One region of the Colwellia sp. MB02u-10 genome, then DNA from elsewhere that is predicted to be linked to it. Evidence: predicted binding sites of a transcription regulator. Region 1 holds the regulator's gene; each other region holds the start of a gene.
What was found. Region 1 encodes sigma-54, which starts transcription at its own class of promoters, with help from an activator protein. Its sites were predicted from a motif close to GTTGGCACGNNNNTNGNNT; they were not measured.
Positions count from the first base shown of each region.

Region 1 (10,269 bases):
ACTCTTCGAGCACATCACCGTGATGATCGGCATCAATAAGCTGCCAAAGTGCGACACGGCTTTTGCTTGGCGATGACTCTAATAATAAAGCGAGATCGTAAGTGGGCATGTCTTGCAATAGCTTGCGAACATGGACAAACATACCACTATCAAGGGCATCATTAACCTGCTGAAGGCGCTGATGATTGTATTCTTGTTTAGAACCTTCCGGCATATATTCACCTTTTGCCGTTGTAAAACGAAAACTGAAAATTATCAGGGGTTGTTGAACTGACTTTAGTGCAGTTTGTTTAGTAGGTAGGCTCAGCAAACACATGATATGCCGCTGGCTACATAGACGTATGAGCACGCCATAGCCCTTGCAAACTAATACTATTATCTTTGGGTTTATCTAAAGCTACTGAAGCGAGTTCAATGTTAACCCAAAAAGTTAAACAGATCCTATTATGAGAGATAACTATTAAGCTTTTGTTATAGCCAATAAATAAACATAAGCATCGATAGATTTGGACGGTAGTGCGACTCAGGAGACACAGTTGAAAACGGTTATGCTTGAGTTATTTCGCTTATTCTAAAAGCTTTAATGTAGTGCTAAATTGGCTAGTATATTATTTTAGTCACTAGGGTTCGTTAATAATTATCCGCGTAGAGTTTACCGTAATCTAGCCATTTTAGCAGCTTTTTTATTGACTTAAGCGTGTGCTTAGCAAGGATAAAGCACTCAGTTATTATTCGGCTTCATTAAATTTGTCACTAAAGAGTTGGCAAATCTCTACTAGGGCTTGTTCAGCATCTTGGCCAGAAGCAATAACCTTGACGGTTTTACCTTGGGCGCCTGCCAGCAGCATTAGCCCCATAATACTATTCGCGTCTGCTCGGTTTTCGTCTAATTCAATAATGACTTTAGCGGTGAATTTTTGGCTTAATTGGGCAAGCTTAGAAGCCGCTCGGGCATGCAGCCCAAGTTTATTGATAATAAGTACAGTGCAGCTAGTGGACTTGCTCATCTTAGTTTATGTGCCTTCAACGGTTAAGTCACGGTGGCGAGATTGCACATCTTTACGCTCTTTACGCAAATTATTTGCCAGTAATTCGGCAATATAGACCGAGCGATGCTTGCCACCCGTACAACCAATGGCAATGGTGATATAACTGCGATTATTACGTTCTAAGTGGGGTAACCAGGTCATCATAAAACTGTTAATTTGCCAAACAAATTTAGTCACAATGGGCTGGCTAGCAAGAAAGTCTTGTACCGGTTTGTCTAAACCTGTGTAGCCTTTTAGCTCTTTATCCCAAAATGGATTAGGTAAAAAGCGTGCATCAAAGACATAATCAGCATCTTGTGGTACACCATGTTTAAAACCAAATGATTCAAACACAACCACCATTGAACCAGACGTTTTACCCAGAACTCGCTCTCTAACTAAGTCAGCGAGTTGGTGCGGTGTCAGTTGACTGGTATTGATGTATAAGTCTGCCCGACTGGCGATGGGCTCAAGTAATTTTTTCTCCAAGGCAATCGCTTGGTCTAGCGCAATATTTTGCTTGATCAACGGATGTAAACGTCGCGTTTCACTGAACCGGCGAATAAGGTCACTATCATCAGCATCTAAATACAGTATGCTCAATTCTACCGCATTGGGCAGATATTCAATAATTTCGGGTACGTCGTTAGGATCGGCTGGTAGGTTACGAACATCGAGGCTTACGGCAACATTTTCATAATCATTAATAACCGTATGGGTCAGTGCGGGTAACAAGTTGACAGGGATATTATCAACACAATAATAACCTAAATCCTCTAAAACACGCAGTGCAACACTTTTCCCTGATCCTGAGCGGCCACTTACAATAATTAATTTCATCCGTGTTTAACTCGCTTGTTGTATTAACTGAAACAGTTCTTGATTACTTTTGCATTTACGCACTTGCTTGCAAAATTGCTTGTCACGAAAGATTTTTGCGATACTTTGCAGCGTACTCAAGTGGCTCTGGCATTCTTCTTCAGGAACGAATAAGGCGATAAAAATATCAACGGGGCGATGATCAATAGCGTCAAAATTAATCGCTTGTTCTGTGGTAATAACCACGGCAATAGGTTTCGTAGGCGTAGCATTTTCTAGACGGCCATGAGGTATAGCAATGCCATTACCTATGCCCGTTGAACCCATTCTTTCGCGTTTAACTAAGCTTTCTAAGAGCTGAAAAGTATCATGACTGTCGAGTTTATCGGCGGCCAAGCGACTTAAATATTCTAATATACGTTTTTTACTGGCACCCGGTGCTGCACAAATAGTGCAGTCCGGGGTTAAGATGTCTTGCAACTTCATAAACTTCTAAGACCTGTAGCGAAATGGCGCTAATGTTTGTTGATTTTACCTTTATATTTCAATATTTGGCGATCTAGCTTGTCAATTAATGCATCAATCGATGCATACATGTCACTATGCTGTGCCTTAGCATGAACTTCGGTGCCACTTAAGTGCACTGTTGATTCAGCAATCTGATTCTGTTTTTCTACCGTTAATACTACATGTACATTATTGATATGATCAAAATGACGTTCTAGTTTTTCAAACTTGCCATTGACATAATCACGTAATGAATCGGTAACATCGACATGGTGTCCAGTAAGATTAATTTGCATATACTTCAATCCTCTTTATTGGCTGAATAAAACTGCCTACAATAGGCTTTTACGTTGATTTGATGGCGGTATAGAAAGTGACTCTCGATATTTGGCAATGGTACGCCTTGCCACTTGTATACCTTGCTCTGCTAAAATATCTGCCATTTTACTATCGCTGAGTGGCTTTGCAGGCACTTCAGCAGCCACTAGCTTTTTAATTAATTCTCGAATAGCCGTTGATGAACATTCGCCGCCGTTTTCAGTACTAACGTGGCTAGAAAAAAAGTACTTAAGCTCAAAAATTCCTCTAGGCGTGTGCATATATTTTTGCGTGGTCACACGAGAAATAGTTGATTCATGCATATCTACGGCTTCGGCAATATCGTTCAATACCATAGGGCGCATTGACTCAGGTCCATGTTCAAAAAAGCCTTGTTGGCGTTGCACAATACAATTTGAAACCTTTAAAAGCGTTTCGTTACGGCTCTCTAAGCTTTTAATAAACCATTTTGCTTCTTGCAAGTTAGAGCGAATAAATTGATTATCAGTAGATGACTTCATTGAACGAGACATAGCCGCGTATTGCTGATTAACCGATAGTTTAGGTGCAGTGTCAGGATTGAGCTCTACTGTCCAGCGGCCGTTTTTCTTTTCAACAGACACGTCTGGGATAACATATTGTTCTTCACTTTTTATGACGCTATCACCTGGACGGGGATCTAAACTTTGTATTAGGCGAATAACTTCGCGTAATTGCTCTTCTTTCAAGCGTAATTTACGCATCAATTGACGATAATCGCGATTACCGAGTAAATCAATATACTCGCTGACGGCAATTTTGCTTTCCGCTAACCAAGGGGTATCTTTAGCAAATTGATTAAGCTGAATACGCAAGCACTCGGGAATTGAACGAGCGGCTACACCAATGGGGTCAAATACGTTAATACGCTTTAACACCACTTCAATCTCATCAAGTTCTACACCATCAATACCGACACTTTCTAAGATCTCTTCGGCTGAAACGGTTAAATAACCTGCTTCATCTATGGCTTCAATAATGGCAATGGCAATGGTTCTGTCAGTGTCAGTAAAGGGCGTTAGTTCCATCTGCCAAATCAGATGGTCTTGTAATGAGTCTTTCGTTTCACCTTGATAAGTATAATCTTCTGAGGCATGGCCAACACCGCCACTACTGACACCGGCACTGAAGTTATCATCCCATGTGCTATCACTGTTTAGTTCTTCGGGGATGTCTGTTTTTGCTAAACCTTCAGAGGAGCTAATTTCGTCTATCGAGGGAGTGGAGTCTTCGCTGCCATCAGAGGATGTTGCTGACTTTTCGCCTAAAGTTACCGAATATCCTGCTTCTAAATGGTCAGGGGTATTTTCTGAATTGTTATCGTGCGTTTCGTCAACTTCAAGCAAAGGGTTACTTTCAAGTGCCTCTTGAATCTCTAGTTGAAGATCCAAAGTTGATAATTGCAACAGTTTGATCGCCTGCTGCAATTGCGGGGTCATCGTTAACTGTTGTCCGATACGGAGTTGCAGAGTAGGACGCATTTACGTTTTCTTTTCCCTATTCAAATTCATTAGTTCAATTGGTTTTATTCACTATAGCGTGAATTGTTCGCCAAGGTATACATCTCTTACATGTTGATTTGCAAGAATTTGCTTTGAATTACCCTCAGCGATAAGTTCACCATGACTAACGATGTAGGCATGTTCACAAACATCGAGTGTTTCTCGTACATTGTGATCTGTGATCAAAATACCTATGCCACGATCTTTTAAGTGTAGGATAATTTTTTTTATATCACCTACTGAAATTGGGTCAACACCGGCAAAGGGTTCATCCAGAAGTATAAATTTAGGATCTGCGGCTAATGCCCGTGCTATTTCAACTCGTCGGCGCTCACCGCCAGATAAACTCATGCCTAAGTTATCTTTTATATGGCCTATGTTGAACTCTTCTAATAAATGTTCAAGTTTTTCTTGTCGGTCAACGTCACTAAGTGATTTACGTGTTTGTAAAATGGCCATGATGTTGTCATGAACCGATAACTTACGAAAAATAGAGGCTTCTTGTGGCAAATAACCGATACCTTTTCTCGCGCGCTCGTGCATCGGCAGTAAGGTTATATCTTCATCATTTAAGACAATTGAGCCACTGTCGTTCTTCACCAAGCCAACAATCATATAAAAAGAGGTGGTTTTACCTGCGCCATTTGGTCCTAATAAGCCAACAATTTGTCCTGCTGAAACGTGCATACTGACGTTTTTAACAACTTTCCTGCCTTTATAGGACTTGGCAAGGCCGGTTGCTGATAATGTAGAAGTTGACATTTACTCTTGCTTATCCTTTGATTTTATAGGCAATTTAATTTTGTTTTTCGGCTGTAATACGGTTTCAACTTTAGCATTGTCTAGGCTTTCGGCGTTGACATATTCTGTGGAAAAATTATAGGTGATTTTACTGCCACTGACTTTACTGCCTTCTTGGCTAAGGAGGGCATTGCCTGAAATAACGACGGTATTCATACTCGGCTCATAACGGATTTCATTGGCTTGCAAATTGATTGGGCTACCATCTTGAAGTGTTTGTTCAAAGGTCGCCGGTGAGCCTTTGGCAATATAAATTTTGCTGTCACTTTTTTCTTGGGTGATAACCTGTACTAACTCAGCATGTATGGTTAGTGTGCCCTGAGAAATAATGACATTATCAATATAACTGAATATTTTATTTTTGAGATCGGCAGCTTGGCGTGAAGAAGATATTTTAATCTCTTGTTCTACGTCAAATTTTTCTGCACTTGCGACAGGCACTAATAATGCTAACGCCGTGAGGCAATATAAGTTACTTTTTAATAAGTTACTTTTTAATTTTTTTATAAATAGTCTGTACATGTTCGGTCAATGTCATCTGTGTTGTGTTTAAGTCTACAATTAATCCTGAGCCATACATAGTAAATCCTTTACCTAATATTAAGATAGTTTGCTCTGAGCTGATAATATTAGTTTTTAAGTCCATTTCTAAATTTTTACCATGCACTTCCTGTATCAAACTTTCTTTATCAGTGGCGATTAAACGTACGCGATTTGCTAATTTTACGCGATTGTTGTTATACAAGGTGCCTTCATTGGCGGTTATTTTCCAAGTAGGTTTGTTGTTCCTTGGGTATAATGTATAGCGTGGATATTCAAAGTGTGTGACCCCTAATTCAGCATAATGTTCCATGCGTTTCGCTTCTACATTATAAGATAATGCCCCAGTATTTTTATACACATCACTGTTAAGGTTTTCAGCAATAAATTCAGGGTTATTTGCGGTATCGAGAATGTTGCTGGTTTCTTCCTTCGCGCCATACCATTCAAGTAAGCCATAGGTGGTTAAGGCCAATAAAAATAAGCTTATACTGACAAGGTATATGCGATTCATAGGCTAGCGCCCGTTGCATCAGCTAGGGTATTTTGGCTTTGCATAATAAGATCGCAAGTTTCGCGCACGGCGCCGAAACCACCTCGGGTATAGGTGATGTAGTCACAAGATTTTAAAATGGTGGGGTGCGCGTCATTGACCGCAATACTAAAACCAACATAATTAAGGCAGTCAAAATCTGGCATATCGTCGCCGATGTAAGCCACTTGTTCAGGCGCTAATGTTAATGCGCTGAGCATAGCTTTTAAAGCCGGTAGCTTATTTTCTTCGCCTTGTACTATGTGCTTAACATTTAATGCACTCATACGGGTTTGCACGATAGTTGAAGTTCTGCCCGTGATCACCGCTACATCAACGCCGCTTGCACCTAAGGCTTTAACGCCATAACCATCTTTAGTATGAAAGGCTTTCAATTCTTCACCATTATTACCTAAGTAAATACGACCATCTGAAAAAACGCCGTCTATATCACAAACAAAGAGTTTGATGTTTTGCGCTTTTTGCCAAACACTTGGCGCTACTTTTCCGTATAAACTGTTCACCTTTAGAGCACTCCAGATTTTAATAAGTCATGCATGTTCATCGCGCCAATGGGTTGGTTATTATCGTTAACAATAATTAAGCCGTTAATTTTTTTGTCTTCCATGATCTTTAATGCTTCAGCCGCCAGCATATCTTGCTTAGCCACTAAAGGTTTTTTTGTCATTACGCTGGTAATGCTGTCTTGGTGAATATTAATTTCTTCATCTAAAATACGGCGTAAATCACCATCAGTAAACAGGCCTATTAAGCTATTGTTTGCGTCAACAACAGCGGTCATACCCAAGCCTTTTAGTGACATTTCAACTAAGGCGTCTTTTATTTTAGCTTCTTGGCTTACTGTTGGCAGGCGTTCGTCTTTGTGCATGATATCGCCCAAGCGTAATAATAGCCTTTTACCTAAGCTGCCACCGGGGTGAGATAAGGCAAAATCATCTGCAGTAAAGCCGCGCGCATTCAATAAAGCCACCGCTAGGGCATCGCCCATAACTAAGGCTGCTGTGGTGCTAGAGGTGGGTGCCAAGCCTAGTGGGCAAGCTTCTTGTGCTACTTTTACACAAACATGGCTATCGGCAAGTTTAGCCAGCGTAGAGTCAGGATTACCCGTCATAGCGATGAGTTTTGTCCCGATACGCTTTAGAACCGGAATAATGGCCAAAACTTCGCCAGTTTCACCCGAATTAGAAATGGTCAGTACCACATCATCTACAGTCACCATACCTAGATCGCCATGGCTCGCTTCCCCCGGGTGAATAAAAAATGCGGGTGTGCCGGTACTCGCTAAGGTTGCGGCAATTTTACCACCAATATGCCCCGATTTTCCCATACCGATCACGATGACGCGGCCCCGACAATTAAACATTAACTCACAAGCTTGAGCAAAGTCGTCGTCAATAAATTGCGATAATTGTGCAACAGCTTGCTGCTCAATGTTAATGACATTTAGGGCTAATTGTTTGAAGTTTTTCATTGCTATAAACCACTTGTTACCTGTTAATTTGACTAAAAAGTAGCACTTGATAACCAATAAATACGGCTAATAATAGTAACCCTTTCGCCCGTGTGATGCGAAACTTTCCACCTCGACTAAAACAAAGTATAAATAATAAGAAGGTTGTTGCCAGCATAAATGGCGCGTCACGCACCGCGGCGGCATTATCGATATCGCCCGGCGCAATTAAGCCAGCTAACGATAAAACCGCAAGTATATTAAAGATATTCGAACCAATAATATTACCGAGTGCTAAATCATCTTCTTTTTTAATAATGCTCATAATACTGGCAGCTAACTCAGGTAGGCTAGTGCCAATAGCGATAACCGTTAAGCCGATGACTAAATCACTAATGCCAAAAGCTTTGGCTATAAATATTGATGAGTCAACCAGAAAACTAGCACTTAGCGGCAGTAGTATCATACCAACCACTAACCAGATTACCGATTGTTTGGTACTGACCCCATCAGGCACTTCTTGTTCTGCTTCTAAGACCATTTTATCGTCAATAGGGTTTTGTTTTGAACGTCTTAACGTGACGACAAGCAAGGTAGCAATATAAAGTACAAAGCCGACAATCAGTATTAAGCCTTCATTAAAACTAAAGTTGCTGTTGGCTAGCATATATGTCGCGATAGCCGTAACAACCAAAATAAGCGGGATTTCACGTTTAATGGTCGTTGAGGAAACCGATAAAGGATGAAACAGTGCCGTTAAGCCTAACACTAACGCAATGTTGGTAATATTTGAGCCAATGGCATTGCCGACGGCAGTATCTACATTACCCTGTAAAGAAGCCGTGACCGCTATCATGATTTCAGGTGCTGAAGAGCCCATAGCAACAATAGTTAAGCCAATTATCATAGGAGAAATACCCAGATTGCGTGCTAATGCTGAGGCACCAAATACAAATTTGTCTGCACTCCACACTAAAGTGATTAGTGAAAGTAATAAGATCAAAATTTGGATGAACATTCAAAGCTCCTGTTTGGCTAAGATAAATAAATAGTGTTTGTGCTAATTGATGAAAGACAAAGAGGAATTATAAACCACGGATGGTAACCGATGACACTCAATTAATACTCATTTTGCTAACATAACGTGAGCGAAAAGCATTATAAACTTTTTCTGATATTATTGGCACGTGGATTCACAATAAAATAACTAAGCCAAGAAAAAGGCTTGTTCATTACGCTAACTTTACACTTGCGTTACATTTATATACTTTTGGTTACTCTTTTAGCACTAAATAGTTGTGAATTTGTAATGACTGAGGTGTTGCGCTGCGGTAGAATTCTACTACATAAAACAATAATTGACAGTGATGTTATTCCAAGCGATATGTCTGAAATTTTAGTTGATATCAAAAATATGACCTTTAAGCGTAACGAGCGTGTTATTTATGATGGCATTAGTTTGTCTATTCCTAAAGGTAAAGTTACCGCGATAATGGGTCCAAGTGGTATTGGTAAAACTACGTTATTGCGCTTAATTGGTGGTCAAATTAAACCAGAGTCTGGGCAGATCCTTTTCGATGGCCACGACATTCCTAAATTGTCTCGTAGTGCATTATATGAAATACGTAAACGTATGAGTATGCTATTTCAAAGTGGTGCCTTGTTTACCGACATGAGTGTTTACGACAATATCGCCTTTCCTATACGCGAGCATACCCAGTTATCAGAAGACATCATTGAAAAAATGGTGTTAATGAAATTAGAAGCGGTGGGTTTGCGTGGTGCAAGAAATTTACGTCCAGGTGAACTCTCTGGTGGTATGGCGCGTCGAGCAGCATTAGCTCGCTCAATTGCGCTTGACCCTGAACTTATTCTTTACGATGAGCCCTTTGCTGGCCAAGATCCTATTTCTATGGGCGTGATTGTCCGGCTCATTCATCAACTAGGTGATGCATTGGGATTAACCTCTGTGGTGGTATCTCATGATGTCCCAGAAGCGATGAGTATTGCAGATTATATTTATATTATTGCCGAGCAAAAAATTATTGGCCAAGGTACGCCGGAAGAAATCTACGCGCACACCTCACCTTTAGTGCAGCAATTTGTTAAAGGTGAAGCGGATGGCCCGGTGCCATTTCATTATCCTGCGGCGTCATATAGTGAAGAGTTAATTGGTCGAGGTGTTGAGAAGTGAATCAGCTGCAAATATTGGGTCATAGCATTATCGAACAAATCTCAGGCTTAGGCAGAGCTTTGTTGATGTTAGCATCAGCGCTCTTGCATATTCCGAACCCACGCAAAGGTTTTCCTTTGTTGTTGAACCAATTGTACTCCGTTGGCGTATTATCTTTAGTTATCATCGTTGTTTCGGGTTTGTTTATCGGCATGGTATTGGCTTTACAGGGTTATACTATTCTGGTTGATTTTGGCGCTGAAGCTAGCTTAGGGCCAATGGTCGCCTTGTCGTTATTACGTGAGTTAGGTCCAGTGGTTGCCGCCTTACTTTTTGCTGGTCGAGCTGGGTCTGCGCTGACTGCTGAAATAGGTTTGATGAAAGCAACAGAGCAACTTTCTAGCCTTGAAATGATGGCAGTAGATCCTTTGCGTCGTATTATTGCCCCGCGCTTTTGGGCTGGTTTTATCAGTTTGCCACTATTAGCAGCTATATTTTCTGCGGTGGGCATTTTAGGTGCTCATCTAGTTGGTGTTGAT
Region 1 covers NZ_JACGVK010000139.1:45,998-56,266, reverse strand. The annotation lists gene mgtE (magnesium transporter) at 1-214, opposite strand, end outside; gene H4J59_RS18005 (HPr family phosphocarrier protein) at 729-1,007, opposite strand; gene rapZ (RNase adapter RapZ) at 1,014-1,868, opposite strand; gene ptsN (PTS IIA-like nitrogen regulatory protein PtsN) at 1,875-2,333, opposite strand; gene hpf (ribosome hibernation promoting factor) at 2,363-2,650, opposite strand; gene H4J59_RS17985 (RNA polymerase factor sigma-54) at 2,687-4,192, opposite strand; gene lptB (LPS export ABC transporter ATP-binding protein) at 4,244-4,975, opposite strand; gene lptA (lipopolysaccharide transport periplasmic protein LptA) at 4,976-5,536, opposite strand; gene lptC (LPS export ABC transporter periplasmic protein LptC) at 5,502-6,068, opposite strand; gene kdsC (3-deoxy-manno-octulosonate-8-phosphatase KdsC) at 6,065-6,610, opposite strand; gene H4J59_RS17960 (KpsF/GutQ family sugar-phosphate isomerase) at 6,613-7,578, opposite strand; gene H4J59_RS17955 (calcium/sodium antiporter) at 7,595-8,575, opposite strand; gene mlaF (phospholipid ABC transporter ATP-binding protein MlaF) at 8,942-9,751, shown strand; gene mlaE (lipid asymmetry maintenance ABC transporter permease subunit MlaE) at 9,748-10,269, shown strand, end outside.

Region 2 (10,269 bases), on a different contig from region 1:
AGATAATAGAATGTGGTAAATGTGTAGCCCATAGTATTTCTATAACATCAAACAGCCACTAGCTATCACCTGATTAAGGCGTAAATTCCTGACGATTTAAGCCATATTTTTTTAACTTTGACGCCAATGTTGTCGGTTTTAAGCCTAATAGCTGAGCAGCACCCTCCTCACCATAAATTTTACCTTGGCAATGTTTTAACGCATTAGCCAAATTAGTTTTTTCAAGTGATTTTTGTTCTTCTACTCTCATCAACTGCGGAGCCACTTTAGGGTTAAATGATTCATGATTAAATACCGATTCATTAGCCAAAAATTCGAAGTTTATTTTATTACTTTTGGCTAAGATTATCTGACGTTCAATAATATTTTCCAGTTCTCTAATATTGCCGGGCCAAGGGTATTGAGTTAAATACTGCATTTGCGAAACTGACACTTGTGGCTTAGGTCGATTAAAGTTTAAACACACTTTATCAATAAAATGTGTTACTAAAAGCGGAATATCATCGCTACGCTCTCGTAATGCCGGTGAATGAATAGGAAATACATTGAGCCTAAAATATAAGTCTTCTCTAAATTTATTCTGCTGAACTAAAGTCTTTAATTTTTGATTAGTGGCTGAAATAACTCTGACATCAACATGTATGGTTTTCGACTCTCCTACCCGCTCAAACTGCTGCTCTTGTAATACCCGTAATAATTTCCCTTGCAGTTGTAAAGGAATTTCACCGACTTCATCTAAGAAAATAGTCGCGCCATCCGCCAGTTCAAATCGTCCAACTCGGTCTGATATTGCGCCTGAAAAAGCGCCTTTTACATGACCAAAAAATTCACTTTCAAATAAGTCTGCCGGTATTGCCGCACAATTAACTCTAATTAATGGCCGGGCTTTTCGTTCACTGACTTCATGAATCGCTCTAGCAATTAGCTCTTTACCTGTACCTGATTCGCCAGTAATGATGACATTCGCATTAGTAGCTGCCACTAACTCTATTTGATTAACCATATGCTGCACCTGCATACTCTGACCAATGATCTGGTGATGATTAAAATCTGCATTTAATTCTTCAAGCAAATACGCATTATCCATTTCAAGGCGTTCTTTTAGTGTATCTACCTCTTTTAAAGCGTTTAACAATTTAGCTTGAATAGACTTTCTTTGTGTTATGTCTCGAAAAATAACTACGGCGCCGATTAATAAACCATTTTCAGTTACTGGGGTACTTTTATATTCTACCGCCACTGGCATACCACTTTTTGACCAGAACACTTCGTCATCAACACTGTGTACTTCTCCATCTTTAAAAGCAGCATAAATCGGGCATTTGTAAGCGTGGTAATGCTCGCCATTGGCATGCGAATGATGAATCACGTCATGAATACTTTTCCCAACAAGTTCTACTTTTTCCCAGCCTAATATTTGCTCGGCCGCTGCATTTACAAAAGTGGTATTCCCGTCAACATCTACGCCATATATACCGTCACCTACCGCACTGAGTAACAATTGATTTTGTCGCTCAATTTCTTCAAATACACTTTCGTTAGCATTCCAATGAACAATACCCGCTTTATATTTAGCTTGCGCTGTTGCTTGGTGGTAACGGGCATAAGTCACTTTCGCACTTTGACAAGAAAACAAAAGCTTATTGTCAAAAGTGCTAGCGGTAATATCTAAATATACTTTTTCATTATTGATGGTGAGAAATAGATCGTTTGTCCACGCTTCGCCCTGCGCTAATATTTGTTGAGTAAAGTGAATTAACTTATCTAAACAGCCAGTAAAAAACTGCGTTACGCTAACCTTTGTTAACGTATTATTTTCTAGCTCAACGTCGCTTTCGATAGCAAATAATACTGCAGCTTTGTGGTTTAACTGCAAAATTTTATTATTAAAAGGATCAATATATAACAGTGCGTTAGGTGCATTTAAAAATAAGTTTGCTTGCATAAAATATTCCTGATGACTTATCAACTAACCCCACCATTCAATTTCCAAGCCAAGCAACGATATTTCGTGAAAAATAGCACGAAATATCGTTTATCACGAAAAATCGTTGCATTGCACAGACTAGTAAAACAATTAATATCAATAAAAATCAGTTACTTAATTAAAATACAGCTATTGGCATAATTTTCGCAATTGTTAATGTCAGTAGATAACAAGGTTAGTCGTTTGATGGTTAAATCAACGCGTAATTTAAAGTGCTTGCACTGTGTTGAAAATAACGCACCAAGATTAAACAGCTAACTTAATAAAATAATATTTTTAATCTTAAGGAAGTCACATGAATAAGCTCGATGTAACTGAAGCAATATTTGCAATAAAAATTGAAAAAGAACTTAGTTGGCAGAATATTGCAGATGCTGTCGGTATGTCTATCGTTTGGACAACCTCAGCCTGTTTAGGCATGAACAGTTGGCCTGAAGTTGAAGCTGATAAAGTAATTGAATTTTTAGCCTTACCTAAAGAAACAAAGCAAGCCCTAATGGCCTACCCAACCAAAGAGTGGGATAAGTCAGTACCACAAGACCCATTAATTTATCGTATATACGAAGTGGTAGGCGTCTATGGCGATACCCTTAAAGAGGTTATTCAAGAAAAGTTTGGTGACGGCATCATGAGTGCTATCGACTTCTCTATGGAAGTAGAAAAAGAAGAAAATCCAAAAGGCGATAGAGTCATTTTAACCTTGAATGGTAAATTTTTACCCTATAAATCGTGGTGATCTTATTTGGTGCGCCAAGCTAATTAAAGTTGTGCAACGCTGGCAAATAAAGCAAAAAAAACTAAGTGATGAATTATATATTAAATAAAAATCAATACGTTACATGACTGGCATTTAACTTGCTTTGTTAGGTAAACAGTAAAATGAATTAACCTTACTATTAAATAGAGATATAACAATGGCTTATATAGAACCCAGTGAATTTGTAACCAAGATGGTGGACGCAGGTGAACAGAAAGTTTACATGTCTACCAAAGATACTCTTATACGTGCTTTTATGGCGGGCGCTATTTTAGGCCTAGCTGCGATATTTGCGATTACGGTGGCAACTAAAACAGGTAGCCCTATTTTAGGCGCCTGTCTTTTCCCTGTTGGTTTTATCATGCTTTATTTGATGAAGTTTGATCTACTCACTGGTGTATTTACACTGGTACCATTAGCCTTATTAGACAAGCGTCCCGGTGTTACCTTTGGCGGCGTAATGCGTAACTGGGGCCTGGTCTTTTTAGGTAACTTTGGCGGAGCAATGACCACAGCCTTTTTAATGTCCTTTATTTTAACCTATGGTTATTCGGCTGACGGCGGTGCTATTGCAGCTAAAGTAGCAAGTATTGGTGAAGCAAGAACCGTAGGTTACCAAGAACATGGCTTAAGCGGCTGGATCACTATATTCTTCCGTGGCATGTTATGTAATTGGATGGTATCAATGGGTGTGGTTGGTGCGATGATCTCTACTTCTGCTGGTGCTAAAATGGCCGCCATGTGGATGCCCGTAATGTTGTTCTTTTTTATGGGTTTTGAACATTCAATTGTTAACATGTTCTTATTCCCATTCTCAATGATCATGGGGGGTGACTTTACTGTTTATGATTATTTGGTATGGAACGAAATTCCAACGGTATTAGGTAACCTTGCCGGTGGCTTATTATTAGTAGGTTTACCACTATACTTTACACATGTTAAAACATCGCCAAGCAGAAAAATTGCTTAATTCACTATTTATCAATGGTTTATTCAAAGCATAAGCTTGTATGAGTCAATTAATAAATAACGAATACCCATTTGATTAAATAAGTGATGTACTTTTTCATGAGGAAAAATGGCTAAATACAAGCCATAAAATTTAGTCTGTAGTTATGCTACTTATAAATTTTATAACGCCGTATTTTTTCATTCTAACCATTAAAAATGATCAGGTAATTAATCAACTTGGAATAATATCAATGTAGATAAAAGACTTCGTAATTTAGGTTACGAAGTCTTTTTATTGCTTCAAACTTTACCGATTTAAGCTAATTTTAATCCATTGGAAACAAGTAATGAGTCAAGCATTAACTGTGAGTATTGGCGGCGCTACCAATAAAGGTCGAAAAAAAATCAATCAAGATTTTCTCGGCAGCATCATTCCTAAAGAACCCATGCTTAGCAGCAAAGGGATTGTACTTGCCATGGCTGATGGTATTAGCTCAAGTAACGTCAGCCAAATTGCCAGTGAAACAGCAATATCGAGTTTTTTAGAGGATTACTACTGTACCTCTGATTCGTGGTCTGTTAAAAATTCTGCACAAAAAGTCATTAAGTCGATTAATTCATGGCTTTATTCGCAAACACGTAATAGCCCTTATCGCTTTGATAAAGACAAAGGCTACGTCTGCACCTTCAGTGCACTGATATTAAAATCAAATACGGCACATCTTTTTCATTCAGGTGATACACGAATTTATCGTTTATCAGGTCAACAATTAGAGCAGTTAACCGAAGATCACCGCCGAGTTGTTTCCGCCGATGTTAGCTATTTAACCCGCGCTTTAGGGGTTAACCAAACATTTGACATTGATTATCAAAGCCAGCTACTTGAGCAAGGCGATATCTATATCATTGCCACTGACGGCGTTTACGAGTTTTTAAATAATGCTCAAATCGCCAATAGCATTAACAATGCCCAGAGCTTAGATAATGCTGCTGATACCATCATTACAGAAGCACTTGCCTTAGGGAGTGATGACAACCTCAGTGTTCAAATTGTCCGTATTGATAACGTGCCCAGCTATCAGCTTGATGAAGTGCATCAACTGACCTTGTTGCCATTGCCGCCAAGACTTTCACCCAGAATGCAGTTTGATGGTTATGAAATTATTCGCGAAATATATATTAGTAGCCGAAGCCATGTTTTTTTAGCGCGCGACAACGACACACAGCAAACCGTAGTGATAAAAACGCCATCCACTGAATTAAGAACCGACACGCAATACCTTGAGCGTTTTATGCTAGAAGAATGGATAGCTAAACGCATTAACAATCCACATGTTGTTAAAGCCATTATTCCAAAAAGAAAGCGTCATTATTTATATTTAGTGACAGAATTTATTGATGGTATTTCGTTAAGTCAATGGATGATAGACCATCCAAAACCAAGCTTAGAACAAGTTAGAAATATTATTGAGCAAACCGCAAAAGGCTTACAGGCTTTTCACCGCCAAGACATGATACATCAAGACTTACGCCCAGCTAATATCATGATTGACAATACTAAGACGGTAAAAATAATAGACTTTGGCTCAACCTTTATTGCCGGTGTGACCGATGCTGACACCGAAGAAATTATGCGCGGTACCATTCGTTATTCAGCTCCTGAATATTTTTTAGGACATTTAGGCACACAGGCGTCTGACCTTTATGCGTTGGGCGTGATCACTTATCAAATGTTATCAGGTAAATTTCCATATGGTCGTGAAATAGCACAAGCGAACAGCGTATCAGCACAACGTAAGCTCAACTATAAATCGATGATCAATGATAATACTGAATTACCCTTTTGGATTGACGATACACTTGAACGCGCCTTAAAAATTGATCCCTTAAAACGCTACTCTGTGTTATCAGAGTTTGTTCATGACTTGCGACAGCCGAATAAATTATTTTTAGCAAAAAATAAGCCGCCGCTAATGCAGCGTGATCCTGTCATGTTTTGGCAATGGGTTAGTCTTATTCTATTGCTGCTGTTGATTGTACAGGCACTTTAAAAAATATTGAGTCTAAAATTTGCAGTAAAATTTAGCATGGAAGATGAAAATAAAAAGCCCTTAGTCGCGATGAAGACAACTAAGGGCTTTAATAAACGGGTTAACTATAGTCTTTATTACTCACTATAACTCACTTAAAAGTGACAACCTTTATTGCTTAAGCATTTTTGATTGCTGCGGCGGTAATAGGTAAATCTCGCACTCTAACACCCGTTATTTGAAAAATAGCATTGGCTATCGCCGGTGCTATCGATACTACGCCTGGTTCGCCCAAGCCAACAGGAAACTCATCGCTTTCAACAAATTCAATATCGAGCTCAGGTACGTCACTCATACGTAATGGTGAGTAGGTGTTTAAGTTGAGATTACTCACCTGACCATTTTCTATCGGGCTTTGTTCGTGTAAGGCTAAACTTGTTCCCCAAAGCATAGAGCCTTGAACTTGCGCTAATGCACCATCAGGGTGAACAATAACACCAGCATCAACAATCATGGTGAGCTTTTTAACGGTTATTTTTCCTGAGCTAGGCTCAACATGAACCTGAGCAGCACAAGCCATCCAAGCCGGCATGGTACGTTCTTGGCCCGAACTTATCGCAACACCCATGCCTTCATTCTTAGCGAGTTTAACCTCTTTGGTTTTTTGCTTAAGAATGTTGAGTACATTCGCTAATCGCTTGGCACCACCGACACTTTCTGGTGCTTTACCGGCTTGTTTACCTAAACCGTCAAGCATGGATAAGCGAAAATCAATCGGATCAGTTTTACTTTGATGGGCAATTTCATCAATAAATGATTCTAATCCCCAAACAATCCAACCCTGCCCAACAGATCTTAACCAACCAGGCAGTATGGTTTCTTGTGCTAGGCTATTATTGACCACGCGCACACGATGATTGTCCATGCTGTACCAGTGATCGGCACCACTGGTAGAAAACATATCAACACGCGTTTTTTTATCTAAGCTTTCAGGCATAAATCCTGGTGCCATGGCTAAGGTTGGCCAACCGGCAGCCAGTGCATGCTCCATACCGGTAAATTTATTTTCCTGATCAAACACCGCTCGAAACGAGACGACAGACGGCGATCTGGGTTGATCGAATCGAGAGTCATCTTCACGAGTAAATACCATTTTTACTGGCTTGCCAATTGCTTTAGCGGTTAATACCGCAGGTATCGCATAATCGCCGAATAAACGACGACCAAAACCACCACCAAGATATTGCTGATGCATAACAACTTTGTCATCAGTTACTTGCAGCGCTTTAGCAATGGCTGGCAAGGTTAATGACTGCCATTGATTACCGGTATAAACATGCCAAAGACCATCTTTTTCTTCTACGGTGGCGTTAACTGGCTCTAAAGCGAAGTGTAAAACGGTATGCGTGCGATAAACTGCATCAATCGCTTTATCAGCTTTAGTGCTTGCCGCTGAGAAATCGCCCTCATCAACAAACAATCCGCCTTCGCTCTTATCGGCAACTAAGCGCTCTCCTTCTTGGAGAATATCTTGCTCACTAACCTTAGCGGTTTTACCCACTTGATAACTAACGTTTAAGGCATCAGCCGCTTGAATGGCGCCATAATAACTATCAGCCGCGACACTAACCCAACCCTGAAGGTTGTCACTCGGGTCTTGCAAGAGATAATAACCCAAATAACCTTTGATTTTCTGGGCGGCACTGTCGTCAATATTCGTGACTTTACTGCCATATCGGGTCGGTGGAATAATCGGTCGAGCATAGACCATACCGGCCAACTCTATATCAATACCATAAACGGCTGAGCCATTGGTTTTAGCTGGAATATCAAGCGCTAAGGCCGGTTTTCCTACTAAGCTTCTTTTACTTGCAGGTTTTAACGGTAAGGCGCTAATCTCTTCTGGTGTAAAGGCACGATTAAAATGGCCTTTGGCAACAATGTCACCAAAACTAATCGAGCGATCTTGATAAAGTACCGCGCCATTTTCTACGCTACATTGCTCTGCAGGGCAATTTAAGATTTTCGCTGCCGCTGCTATTAAGGCTACACGACCTGCAGCACCCGCTTGAGACATGGGCTTAAATGTTTGAAAAACTGACCATGAACCACCCGTGACCATATAACCCCATTTAGGATCGGTGTCGACATGCGTGATGGAGACTTTAGACCAATCAGCTCCTAGTTCATCAGCAACAACACGTGCTAGTGCAGTGCCAATATGTTGGCCCATTTCTGCCTTAGCAATATTAATGTTCACTTCACCTAATGGGTTGATTTCAAACCAAACCGTTGGGGAAAATAATTTATTTTTCAGTGTTTCTTGAGGACTATCACCTAAGCCTACTGCGCCAACTAAGGGGGCAAAAGCCATTAATAGTGAACCACTGACCGAACCTACTAAAAATCGACGTCGAGATAAGCTGACATCATTTTTTGCATCTTTAATATTTTTCATTGCCATACGCCTTTATGATTGTTGCGTTGAAGAGCTAGGATCAAAAGTTTGTACATCGGATGGCATCACACCTGCTGCATTTTTAATCGCACTTTTAATCCGTACATAAGCCATACAGCGACATAAATTTCCACTCATATGATCAACAATTTCTTGGTCACTCGGTGACGAATTACTGGCTAATAAAGTAGCGGCTTGCATAATTTGTCCCGACTGGCAGTAGCCACATTGCGGCACCTGTTCATCAATCCATGTTTGTTGTAATGGATGTTTGTTTTCTAAACCTTCAATCGTGGTGATATTTTTATTTTCTGCGGCTATTAATGGAAAAGAGCATGTTCTAACTGGCGCACCGTCAATATGTACGGTACAAGCACCACACAGACCAATACCACAACCAAACTTTGTGCCTTTAAAACCAAATTCATCACGGATAATCCATAATAATGGTGTGTTTACATCAGCAGCAGAGGAAACCTTTTTCCCATTTAACTTGAATACAATCATAGCTTTCTCTTCCAAAATTGAGTTGAAATATTAACAACTCATCAATTTATTAAGTACGCCACTTATGAAAGTGGCTAATTATTTATCTAAACGTGCTTGGCACTCACAGAGCTTAATAAAACGATGTTTTCAGGGCACTGCTCTCTCGAAAAAAACCGCTAGGCCAACCAAAGCACCGTTAACATTACATCTTATATTTTTCGATATTCAACATTTTAATCGAACTCTAGAGCCTAACAAAACCAGCGATTAACATCACACTGACAACGCCGTTTTATAGCGCTAAATTTAACACTTTTTATTAATGGCTTTTTATTAAACGATCAAAACTAGGCATAATCGTAGGTGCCACCCGATTTTAAGGCTTTTTGATACCCTGCTCGAGCCTGAAAACGTTTAACGTAGGCAATAATTTTTGGATAATCTTGGTCAACTGTCTTCCCTGCCGCCCATGCTTCTAAAGGAAAACTCATTTGAATGTCAGCGCCTGATAGCTGATCGCCAGCAAACCATTCATTATCAGTTAAATGGCTTTCAATTAACGCTAAATTAGCCGTGATATTGGGCCCAACATAGCCCGCCATGACTTTTTTCATAATGGCTTTAGCTATGTATTTAACAAAAAATGGCTTAGATCTTTGCACTGCCTTTTCTAAAATGAGTTTCAACAGTAATTGCTGCATCATAGTACCTTCAGCAAAATGTAACCAGTATAGATACTGGCGATGCGCTTCAGTTTTGGTCTCAGGAATGAAATTATCCTCACCATAAGTTTGAGCAATATATTCAATAATCGCTCCCGATTCTGCCACAGTAATGTCACCATCGGTAATTACTGGAGATTTACCCAAAGGATGTATTTTTTTAAGGCTGACAGGCGCTAAATTAGTCTTGAGATCACGTTGATATTGTTTTACTTCATAAGGTACGCCGAGTTCTTCCAAAGCCCAAAGCACCCGTTGAGACCGAGAATTATTTAAGTGATGTACAACAACCATAGTTTTCTCCAGTAAGATAAAATATCAACTAAGCTTTTGCCATTCGATTGCCACTCACTTGCCAGAGTTAGCATTTACCTTGGCAAGCCATTTTTTATGGCCACAACTTAGGGCATGACTTAGGGCACAATAATGCAAGCCTGTGTTATTTTAGTATCTTTATTACTTGCTGTCGCATAGGATTGAACCCTATAACTATACTATCGGACTATTTTCATGCTTTGGACTTCCAGTGTTGTATTACAGCATGATATTAAGCAACACCACCATAACCTGCATGAGTTTGTTGTCTGCTTACAAGGCAGTGTAAACATCAGCATTAATGACGAAGTGCATCACTTTTCAGCTGGACACTCTATTTTTATCCCCGCTACATATCTACATACTATTGCTATTGATAAGCAGAACGCTACCAAGTTACTCTTTGTCTGCATTAGTCCACCGTCATTTGATACTTTGTCAAATCCTACTAACCGGCTGTTTTTAAATACGCTATCTGAAGGTGGCTTTTTAATAAACAATAACCAAGTTAACAGCGATGATAGTACTGAGGAAATGCAAAAAATTGCTAATGAAATCGA
Region 2 covers NZ_JACGVK010000124.1:89,300-99,568, reverse strand. The annotation lists gene H4J59_RS12840 (sigma-54-dependent Fis family transcriptional regulator) at 74-1,945, opposite strand; gene cynS (cyanase) at 2,283-2,723, shown strand; gene H4J59_RS12830 (formate/nitrite transporter family protein) at 2,902-3,714, shown strand; gene H4J59_RS12825 (bifunctional protein-serine/threonine kinase/phosphatase) at 4,043-5,746, shown strand; gene H4J59_RS12820 (molybdopterin cofactor-binding domain-containing protein) at 5,904-8,189, opposite strand; gene H4J59_RS12815 ((2Fe-2S)-binding protein) at 8,196-8,690, opposite strand; gene H4J59_RS12810 (glutathione S-transferase family protein) at 9,020-9,688, opposite strand; gene H4J59_RS12805 (AraC family transcriptional regulator) at 9,905-10,269, shown strand, end outside.
Region 2: a site for sigma-54 is predicted at 2,830-2,848, ahead of H4J59_RS12830 (formate/nitrite transporter family protein). Genes of this name have one in related genera too.

Region 3 (10,269 bases), on a different contig from region 1:
AAAATTGTCCATCTTCAAAGACGCGTTTTTTACCTTCAGGGTAGCTGTTATTCACGGGCCATTGTACCGGTTTTAAACGGTCATATTGTCTTGGCGTAATGGTTGAAAATGCAGAAATATCAAAGACACGTGCGCCATTATTTTCAAAACCTGACAATTGAGCAAACTCTCGAAAAACCTCACTAGCATGCGAATAATTAAAGCCTGAAAAACCCATGGCGGTGGCAACTTCTGCAATAATTTTCCAGTCATGTTTGGCTTGGCCATTAGGGGCTATCGCATTAGTTTGACGTGAGATGCGGCGCTCTGAGTTGGTTACTGTACCGTTCTTTTCTAACCATGGCGTTGCGGGTAGTTTTACATCAGCAAAGTCTAAGGTATCATTATTTTCAGCACAGTCTGAGACCACGACAAACTCACACTTATTCAAGGCCCGGGCGACTTTTTTACCATCGGGTAAACTTACCATGGGATTAGTCGCCATTATCCAGACCGCTTTAATTTTACCTTCGTCCATAGCGTCAAACAGATCAATGGCTTTATAGCCGGCTTTATCAGCGATAGTGGGCGATTGCCAAAAGCGCTGTACTGTTGAGCGGTGCTCAGGGTTTTCAATATCCATATGAGCGGCTAATTGATTAGACAAACCGCCGACTTCTCTACCGCCCATAGCGTTGGGTTGGCCTGTGATAGAAAAAGGCCCACAACCGTCTTTAGCTATTTTTCCGGTGGCTAAGTGACAATTAATAATGCTTTGGCACTTATCCGTGCCTGAGTTTGACTGGTTGATGCCCATTGAATAAAAGCTCAGTACTTTTTCAGTGTCGGCAAATAATTGATAGACACTGGCAAGGGTTTGTTGGTCAAGATCGCAATAGGCTGATACTTCAGCGAGTGACCATTTTTTTGCCGCCAAGAGTGCGGCGTCAAAACCTTGGGTATGTTGCTCAATATAGTCATTATTTAAGCCATTGTTAGCGCTTAAGTAATTTAACAGACCGTTAAAAAATGCGGCGTCAGTGCCTGGTTTTATTGGTAAAAAATAATCAGCTATTTGACAGGTTGCGGTTTTACGTGGGTCAATAACCACAACTTTCATGGCTGGATTACGTTTTTTAGCGCGTTCAATACGCTGATATAGTACGGGGTGGGTCCAAGCGGCATTAGAGCCAGTAATTAATAACAGCTCAGTACTGTCTAAATCATCATAGCTGCAAGGCACAACATCTTCACCAAAACTGCGTTTATAAGCGGCAACAGCTGACGACATACAAAGGCGTGAGTTGGTATCAATGTTGGCTGAGCCTATATAGCCTTTCATTAATTTATTCGCCAGATAATAATCTTCAGTCAGAATTTGTCCTGAGACATAAAAAGCGACCGCATCAGGGCCATGCTCTTTAATAATTTGTGCAAATTTATCCGCCACATGGCTTGTCGCCGTTGACCAATCAACTGTTTGGTTATTTATTTGTGGTTCAAGCAGGCGGTTGGTTAAATCTGTGGTGGCTAATAAATTGCTGCCTTTTACGCACAGTTGTCCAAAATTGGCGGGGTGCTCCATTGTGCCCTCTAATCCAGAGGCCTTGCCATTTTTAACTGTGATATCAATACCGCAGCCGACACCACAGTATGCGCAAGTTGATTGAACAATATGTGACGATTGAGAACAACTCATAAAATTTACCTTTAAAACAGAGAATGATATACAGCCCGCTTGATATGGGATGTTTTGCTAGTTTTGTTTATTTGTTTATTTGTTTATTTGTTTATTTGTTTATGTTCGAATTTTATTCGATGACACTCAGACAAATATCTTGTTTAACTTTCACAGCACGGCTTTCAAATTCTGCCTCAGCCAGACTTTTCAATAAAGCGCTACAACCACCACATCCGCTACTGGCTTTAGTACAGATTTTAATATCATCTAGGGAACAAGCCCCTTGAGCGATTGAGCTGATAATATGGCCTTTTGTGACCTGATGACATGAACAAATAATGGCGGTATCAGGTAATGCCGTAACATCTAATGTCGGTTTTTCTCCTGATGAAGGCAATATTAGCGCTTCGGGTGATGCAGGTAAATCTATGGCATTAAGCAGGTATTGTAATAACGAGTCGTATTCACTGCTATCACCAATTAACACCGCGCCGAGCATTTTTCTTTTGTCACTCGAGAGCACTATTTTCTTGTATACACCGGCCGGTTGATTTTGATAGGTATAGGTTATTGCCCCCGGGGTTTTTGCGTGTGCATCACCTATTGAGCCTACTTCAACACCCATGAGTTTTAATTTAGTACTCATATCGGCACCGGTAAACAAGGCTTGTTCACCCATAATATGTTTTGCGGCCACTTTAGCCATCTGGTAACCCGGTGCCACTAAACCAAAAATAAAGTTGTTCCAAAGGGCACATTCACCAATGGCATAGATATTTTCATCTGAGGTTTGGCATTGGTTATTAATTACTATACCGCCTCGTTCACCCATTTTAAGCGAGAATGATTTGGCTAGATTGTCATAAGGGCGAATACCTGCGGAGAATAAAATTAGGTCGGTTTCTAGTACGGTGTCATCACTAAAACACAGTTTATAACGACAGGTTTCGCCGTCTTCAATCACGCTAGTGGCTTTTGATGTATGTACCACGACACCCAAAGCTTCAATTTTTTCTTTTAATAAGCGACCGCCACCAGCATCAATTTGCACGCCCATTAATTGTGGCCCAAACTCAACTACATGGGTTTTTAAACCTAAGTGGCTTAAGGCATTTGCGGCTTCAAGGCCAAGTAAGCCACCGCCGATAACCACCCCCACTTTACTGACATTGGCACTAGCTTGAATAGCGTCTAAGTCATCTAGGGTGCGATAAACCAAACAATGCTCGCGGTCTTTTCCTGGAATAGGAGGTACAAAAGGATAAGAGCCAGTGGCTAAGATGAGTTTGTCATAAGCGATAACTTGGCCGCTTTGCGTGACAACATGTTTATTGCTGCGATCGATATCAACAACTTTGGCATTAGTTTGAAAATTTACCGCCCAATCTTGGTAAATTTTTTCGTCAGCCATGGCCAGATCTGCCGCTGTTTTACCGCTAAAGTATGTTGAAAGGTGAACACGGTCATAAGCAAGGCGAGGCTCTGCTGATAAAACAGTTATCTCAATGGCTTGGTCAGCTGTGTTCAATTGAGCCAATTGCTCAACAAAATGGTGACCCACCATGCCGTTACCGACCACGACAACTTTTTTTTTCTCTATGATTTGTTGGTTACTTGAGCTAATTTTATTTACCTGCTGCAATAGTGATATGGGTTTACAATTTGTGATAACGCTTAACAAACCTGTTGAGCGTTATCATTATAAGTGTGTTTGGTGAGCTAAAATTTTGCACTTACCCAAAGCCAGATTTTATCCGTATCCACTTTACCTGCAGTAGCATCGCCTGCTGAGTAAGCCGCATACTTTAAGCCTGCTTTATAATTCTTAGCGAATTTTTTCGCGTAAACGGCATTAATTTCGCTACCTAAATCATCAACGGTATCGGTTGCTTCATCAGCAGAATAATCATGAATTGTGACTGTCCAACCGCCGCCGAATGCTTTACCTGACACAGAGGCATAAATATCCACCAAGCCTTCTTTTGGTGTGCCTAAAAACTGATCTGCCCAACCATTGAATTTATGCAGTGTTGCCAGTGGTGTTGAAAATCCATACATTGAATCATCACTGCCCAGAACTTCTGCACCTAATTTAAGGGTTACCACATCAAAGCTGTAGCCACCTTGAATAGCCATATAACTTGCAGAATAGTCAGTAGCACCACTTTCTGAATCTTGAGTAGCAAATTCGGCTGAATATGAAAACTTGTCTTTTTTACCGTTAAAACTCACCCCGAAAGTATCTAAGCTATTCGCTGTTCCTTCATCAACTTCTAAGAGATAGCTGTAAGCGGTTAGTTTGCCATAACTCGTTTTGTAGGCGAGGTTAAGTAAATGATCTTTTGCATCAAAATCTTTTTCATTGGAAAAAATACGATTACGTTTATTAATGTAGCTATAGCTCATTTCTACATTGTCTAAGGCTGCATAAGTTACGGTCGCTGCATCAAATGTTTGTCTATCTTGACGCCATCCCACATGCCCAACATAACGATGATTATCTAAGGTCAGTACTTGGCGACCGACTTTAGCAGTGACGCCATCTTTTTTATATTGCACATAAGCTTGGTCTAATTCAGTCGTTTCTGGATCGGCAATAACAGCATATTCAGTATTATTACCCACGGCATCGTTATACTTGTTAACACCCGCTACTTGGCGTGAGTCTTCAAATTCAATAACAGCGGTAAAATCATTGTAGCTAGCACTGGTGTAATTTAGACGAGTTCTTAGCGTTAACGCTGAGGCATCTTTTTTGGCATTGTCTTGATCAACTGTTTCATATCGCAAGTTTAAATCTATACTGGCTTTAGCTTTAGTCTCGCTATTTGCGGTTGCTGAAGCACTTGCACTTGCTAACAAAATCAGTGCAGTAATTTTTGAAAGTTTATGAACGGTTTGCATGGTTTATCCCTTAAAGTTTTTTTAAATAAGTTTTATAATTTTTTAATTTAGCCAAATGTATTAAGCAACACTGGACGTGTTTTGTTTTACTTCAGCTTTTTCAGTTTTTTTGGTTGATTCAGCTGTGGGAATAACTTCAACTTTTCTTTGTTTTTCATACAAAAAAGTTAAAACAGCTGAGCGCAAGCGGTTATATTCAACATCTTCTGCTAGCGCTAAACGGTTTCTTGGATGAGGTAAGTTGACGTCTAATATTTCGCCTATTGTCGCGGCTGGCCCGTTGGTCATCATGACAATACGATCTGATAATAAAACAGCTTCATCTACGTCATGGGTGATCATGATGACGGTGTTGTTAAGCTTTTGCTGAATTTCCATTAATGAGTCTTGCATATGAGCTCGCGTTAAAGCGTCGAGTGCACCAAAAGGTTCATCCATCAAAAGTACTTCTGGTTTCATTGCTAAGGCTCTGGCAATACCAATACGTTGTTTCATACCGCCTGAAATTTCATCAGGACGCTTGTCTTTTGCATGATCCATATGAACTAAACGTAAGTTATGCTCGATCCATTCTTTCATCTCGCCTGAAGACATTTTATTTTTGAAGACTTGTTTTACCGCTAACTCAATATTTTGATAGGCGCTTAACCAAGGCAACAATGAATGGTTTTGAAAAACAACTGCACGTTCAGGACCTGGCTCTGTTACTTCTTTGTTATTTAATAACACGCCACCCAATGTTGCTTTGTGTAAACAGGCAACAATATTTAATACGGTTGACTTACCACAACCCGAATGGCCAATAAGTGAAATGAATTCACCTTTTTTGATCTGTAAATCAACACCCTTTAACGCGGTAAAGTCGCCTTTAGGAGTTGGAAATACCATATCTACTTTGCTGATGTCTAAAATAATGCTCATGTGATTTCCTTAATCCTATATTGGCTAAAGTTGTGCGCTTGATTTGTCCCAAGACAATATTCTTTGAAGTTGCAGCATGGTTCTATCAAGCAGGTAGCCAATAAGACCAATCGTTAATACTGCCGTCATAATACGGCTAAGAGATTGTGAGCTGCCGTTCTGGAATTCATCCCAAACGAATTTCCCTAATCCTGGACTTTGTGACAGCATTTCAGCCGCAATAAGTACCATCCAAGCAATGCCTAATGACATTCTCATGCCCGTAAAAATGGCAGGAATTGAGGCGGGTAGAACAATCTTTTGAATATGTACGTGCTTAGGTAGGCTTAATACTTTACTGACATTCACCCAGTCTTGATTCATTGAAACCACACCAAAAGAGGTGTTGATAACCATAGGCCAAAGGCTACATAAGGTGACCGTGATTAATGAAGTGATAAATGATTTAGCAAACATAGGGTCAGGAGATACATAAAGCGCACTGACCACCATGGTTACTATGGGTAACCAAGCCAAAGGAGATACAGGTTTAAAAATTTGTATTATGGGGTTAATTGCCGTGTTTAAAGTTTTACTTAAACCAATGGCAATACCTAATGGAATAGCAATAACAGCAGCCACTAAGAAGCCACTTATTACAGTCACTAAACTGGTGAATATTTGGTCTAAAAATGTTTCTTTACCGGTATAAATTCGTATTTTAGCTTGATAACTTGGATCTTTTGCCATGCGCACTTTATTTCGTTCGTCTTGGCGAATATAAAAAGCGTCTGCTTTGTCGCGCTCAGCATTATGTTCATCAATTAAATTAACCACTTGAGTCGCCACTGCACTGGGTCCTGGGAACTTACCAAGTGAAGTATCAATGCTATTAGCCGTTAACGACCATAGCAGCATAAAACAGAAGATACCGGCCATAGGTAATATCAACGCTTGTGCCTTTTCTGAAATAAAGGACCTGATCATTTTGTTATTACTCATTGGCACAATACCTAATATTTTTTTACTAATTACAGCAGTCATTTTTGTTCTCCTTTATGCGCTGCCGGTTAATGTGCAGCGCATTACTACTTATTAAAGTGCTGGCTAAAATATGACAAGGATCTAAAGTTTGTCACCGGCTTTTAGACCAATTTTAAACTTGTTGATATAGGCGTTTGGTTGAGTACCGTCATAAACAATGTTGTCAATAAAGTGTTTTTGAGGAGCACGGAAACCGTCTTCACCGACTAAGTCTGAAAAGTCGCTTTTAGACAATAATTTGTCATCAACTAATGATTGCGCTGCAGCCATGTAAATATCAGGACGATAAACTTTTGCGGCAATATCTTTGTACCAACTATCAGGTTTGTCATCGCTAATTTGTCCCCAACGACGCATTTGTGTTAAATACCAAATAGCATCAGAGTAAAAAGGGTAAGTGGCGTTGTAGCGAAAGAATACGTTGAAGTCAGGTACTGAACGCACATCGCCTTTTTCGTACTCGAAAGTCCCTGTCATGCTGTTTGCGATAACGTCGTAATCAGCACCAACATAGTTCGATTGAGATAAAATTTTCACTGCTTCTGGACGGTTAGCATTATTGTTGTCGTCTAACCATTTAGCAGCACGAATCAGTGCGCGTGTTAAACGAATGGTGGTATTTGGGTATTGCTCAGCAAAGGCTTTAGTAATACCAAATACTTTTTCTGGGTTGTTCTTCCAAATTTCATAATCGGTAACAACCGGTACACCAATACCTTTAAATACCGCTTGTTGGTTCCAAGGTTCACCTACACAATAACCATAAATAGTGCCGGCTTCCATTGTGGCCGGCATTTGTGGTGGTGGCGTTACTGACAACAGCACTTGTGCATCAATTTTTCCTGATGTATCACCTTTATGCGGGGCGTAGAATCCTGGGTGAATATCACCAGCCGCTAACCAATAGCGTAACTCGTAGTTATGTGTCGACACTGGAAACACCATACCCATGTTGAAAGGTTTACCTTCATCAAGATACTTTTCTACCACAGGCTTTAAGGCATCAGCTTTAATAGGGTGAACAGGTCTTCCATCGGCTTGCTTAGGAATATTGATCTTCATTTGCTTCCAAATTTCATTAGAGACAGTAATCGCATTGCCATTTAAGTCCATTGAAAAAGGCGTGATGATTTCAGCTTTAGTCCCGTAACCAATAGTTGCTGCAATGGGTTGGCCAGCAAGCATGTGAGCACCGTCTAATCGACCATCTATAACGCCATCAAGCAATACTTTCCAGTTAGCTTGTGATTCAATCGTGACGTATAAGCCTTCATCTTCAAAAAATCCTTTCTCATAAGCAATAGCGATAGGGGCCATATCAGTTAATTTAATAAAGCCAAATTTAAGTTCTTCTTTTTCTGGGTAGCCTAGCTCTGCTGCTTGTAAAGACGAAGTCAGTAGGGAGCCAGAAATACATAGTCCTGCAATAACAGTACGGCATAATTTTTTACATTCATTTTTTAAAGTTGTTTTCAAAATACCTTTCTCCAAATAAAAAAGCCCACAGTACTTCAGATACAATCCGAGTACTGTGGGCTTCAATGCCAAACTAACAATGACTACGTCGTTGCAGTGCGATTAGTTTTAACGAAATAAGTTTTGAGTCAATTTTCACTTTATGGTTAAAACAACCGCTGTTGATTGAATTAACATGAAAACGCTATTAACTATAAAGCACAATTAGTGCCATTTATTAATTACATTTAAAATCAGTGGCTTACTTTATTTTATGTGGTTTTTATTAAATGCTTTGCTCCAAAAGTGAGAAGTTTTTGCACTATTTTGGTGTCTATATAGAGCTACAAGCAGATAGTCTATTTTAGTAAAGGCTCTACTTATCCTTATATATTACAGCTTGATAAATATCTTCCCTGTAAATCGAAGCAATGTCTAGATCCGTTATTTGTTGTGTGTTTATGTGCCCACACGCTTGCATTAATTTGGCAATGTTTTCACCGTAATGATGTGCTGGCCTATTGAATGTGGGATCACCTAATGTCGAAAATTGTTGATAGCTTTCTACTTGACGTGGTGATGTATTGTTAAGGGTTAGGCAACTGCCCATTAATGAAGGCGCAATTACGTCGATATGTGTGTCTAAGTACTTTGCACGACTCAAGAACCTCGCTGCTTCAAAGCGATTGGGAATATTTTCAAGCCATTGGCATGCTTCATATAAAGCAGATACTAAGGCAAATGTTGTTTCTGGGTGCTTAACTTGCCAATCAGACATTAAGCCAAGCACCTTCTCAGGTGAATCTTCCCATAAGTCAGAAGAAGTAACACCTGTGATGCCAACACCTTCTCTAACCGCTTTAGCATTCCAAGGACTACCGACACAAAAGCCATCAAGATCGCCTGAATGCATAGATGGCACCATGTTTGAAGGAGGTACAATTAATAAATTAATGTCTGATGGATTGATATCACTATTTTTTAGCCATTCAACAAGTTGATAATGATGACAGCTATAAGGAAAAACGACAGCGAAGGTTAATTTATTACCTTCTTTTTTTCGTTCATCTATTTCATGTCTCAATATATTGGCCGAAAATGGCATACTGATCTCATTGGTATTGTGTTGTAATAATATTTTTTGGTAGAGTTTAGTCGATAACGTGATGCCATTACCGTTACGACTCAATATCATTGGGGCAATCACGGTTGACTTTTGTCCGTGTAAACCTAAGTTACTGGCAATGGGCATAGGGGCTAACATTTGGGCGGCGTCAATAACTTCGCTATGCAATTTATCTCTTAATGTGGCCCAAGAATTTTGTTTGGTTAGGTTTACGTTAAGTCCCCATTTTTCGAAAAATCCCATTTCATGAGCAATGACCAAGGGGGCACTATCTGTTAATGGCATAAAGCCAAGGGTTATATTTTTTTTTTCAATATTAAACATAATTGATATTCTCTACAGTGCTTTAAAACGCTTTTTAATTATCTAAAAAATGCTAGCAACAGCAAGGATGTTTTTGGCAACATCATCCATTTTCTGGCTGTTATCCATCGCTATTTTGCGAATGAAGTGATACGCATCTATTTCAGACAGTTGTTTTGTTTCCATTAACCAACGTTTAGCTTTATCGATGCTTTTCTGACTAGACAGTTTTTGTTTAGTGTCAGCAAGTTCTTGTTTTAGGCCCTGAAAAAGCTCAAATCTCGCAATAGCCACATCAATAATTGATTTCACTCTTGTTTGGTTAACTTCCCCTACAACATAAGCACTAACCCCTGATTTGACCATCTGATTAATGGTAGTATTGGCACATTGTTGTTCTGAAAAAACTACGATAGGTTTTGGGGCGAATTGAGAAATTTTATTGAGATTTTCAAGCATATCTCTGTTTGGAGATTCTATATCAATAATGATAACGTCTGGGTTTAGCTGTTCAACATCTCTTAATAAAGGTACGCCAGAATGAGCAACATGATAGATATCATATTGCTCATTTATCAGTACGCTCATTAATACCTTTGCTTTTGCATGGTTTATTTCGGCAAGCAATACTTTTAATCCTGAAGGAACATCCTGATGTATCGTATTTTTATTAGGCAAAGACAAGGTTTTATTTTTCAATTTATTCAAATTAAAATCAAGAATTAAGTATATTTAAAATATTTAAGCATAATTTATACCATAAATTTAATTTATTTAATATCAATTGGTTAGGTTTGTACTTTAGTTTTTTATACTCGTTTTTATGAGTTCGTGATGCAGAGATGCACCAAAATAGCCTGTTCCAGGATGGAACTGT
Region 3 covers NZ_JACGVK010000115.1:67,010-77,278, forward strand. The annotation lists gene H4J59_RS08895 (nitrate reductase) at 1-1,678, opposite strand, end outside; partial or broken gene nirB (nitrite reductase large subunit NirB) at 1,809-3,263, opposite strand; gene H4J59_RS08905 (alginate export family protein) at 3,380-4,564, opposite strand; gene H4J59_RS08910 (ABC transporter ATP-binding protein) at 4,625-5,485, opposite strand; gene H4J59_RS08915 (ABC transporter permease) at 5,510-6,466, opposite strand; gene H4J59_RS08920 (CmpA/NrtA family ABC transporter substrate-binding protein) at 6,590-7,936, opposite strand; gene H4J59_RS08925 (CmpA/NrtA family ABC transporter substrate-binding protein) at 8,340-9,413, opposite strand; gene H4J59_RS08930 (ANTAR domain-containing response regulator) at 9,456-10,100, opposite strand.
Region 3: a site for sigma-54 is predicted at 8,181-8,199, ahead of H4J59_RS08920 (CmpA/NrtA family ABC transporter substrate-binding protein). Genes of this name have one in related genera too.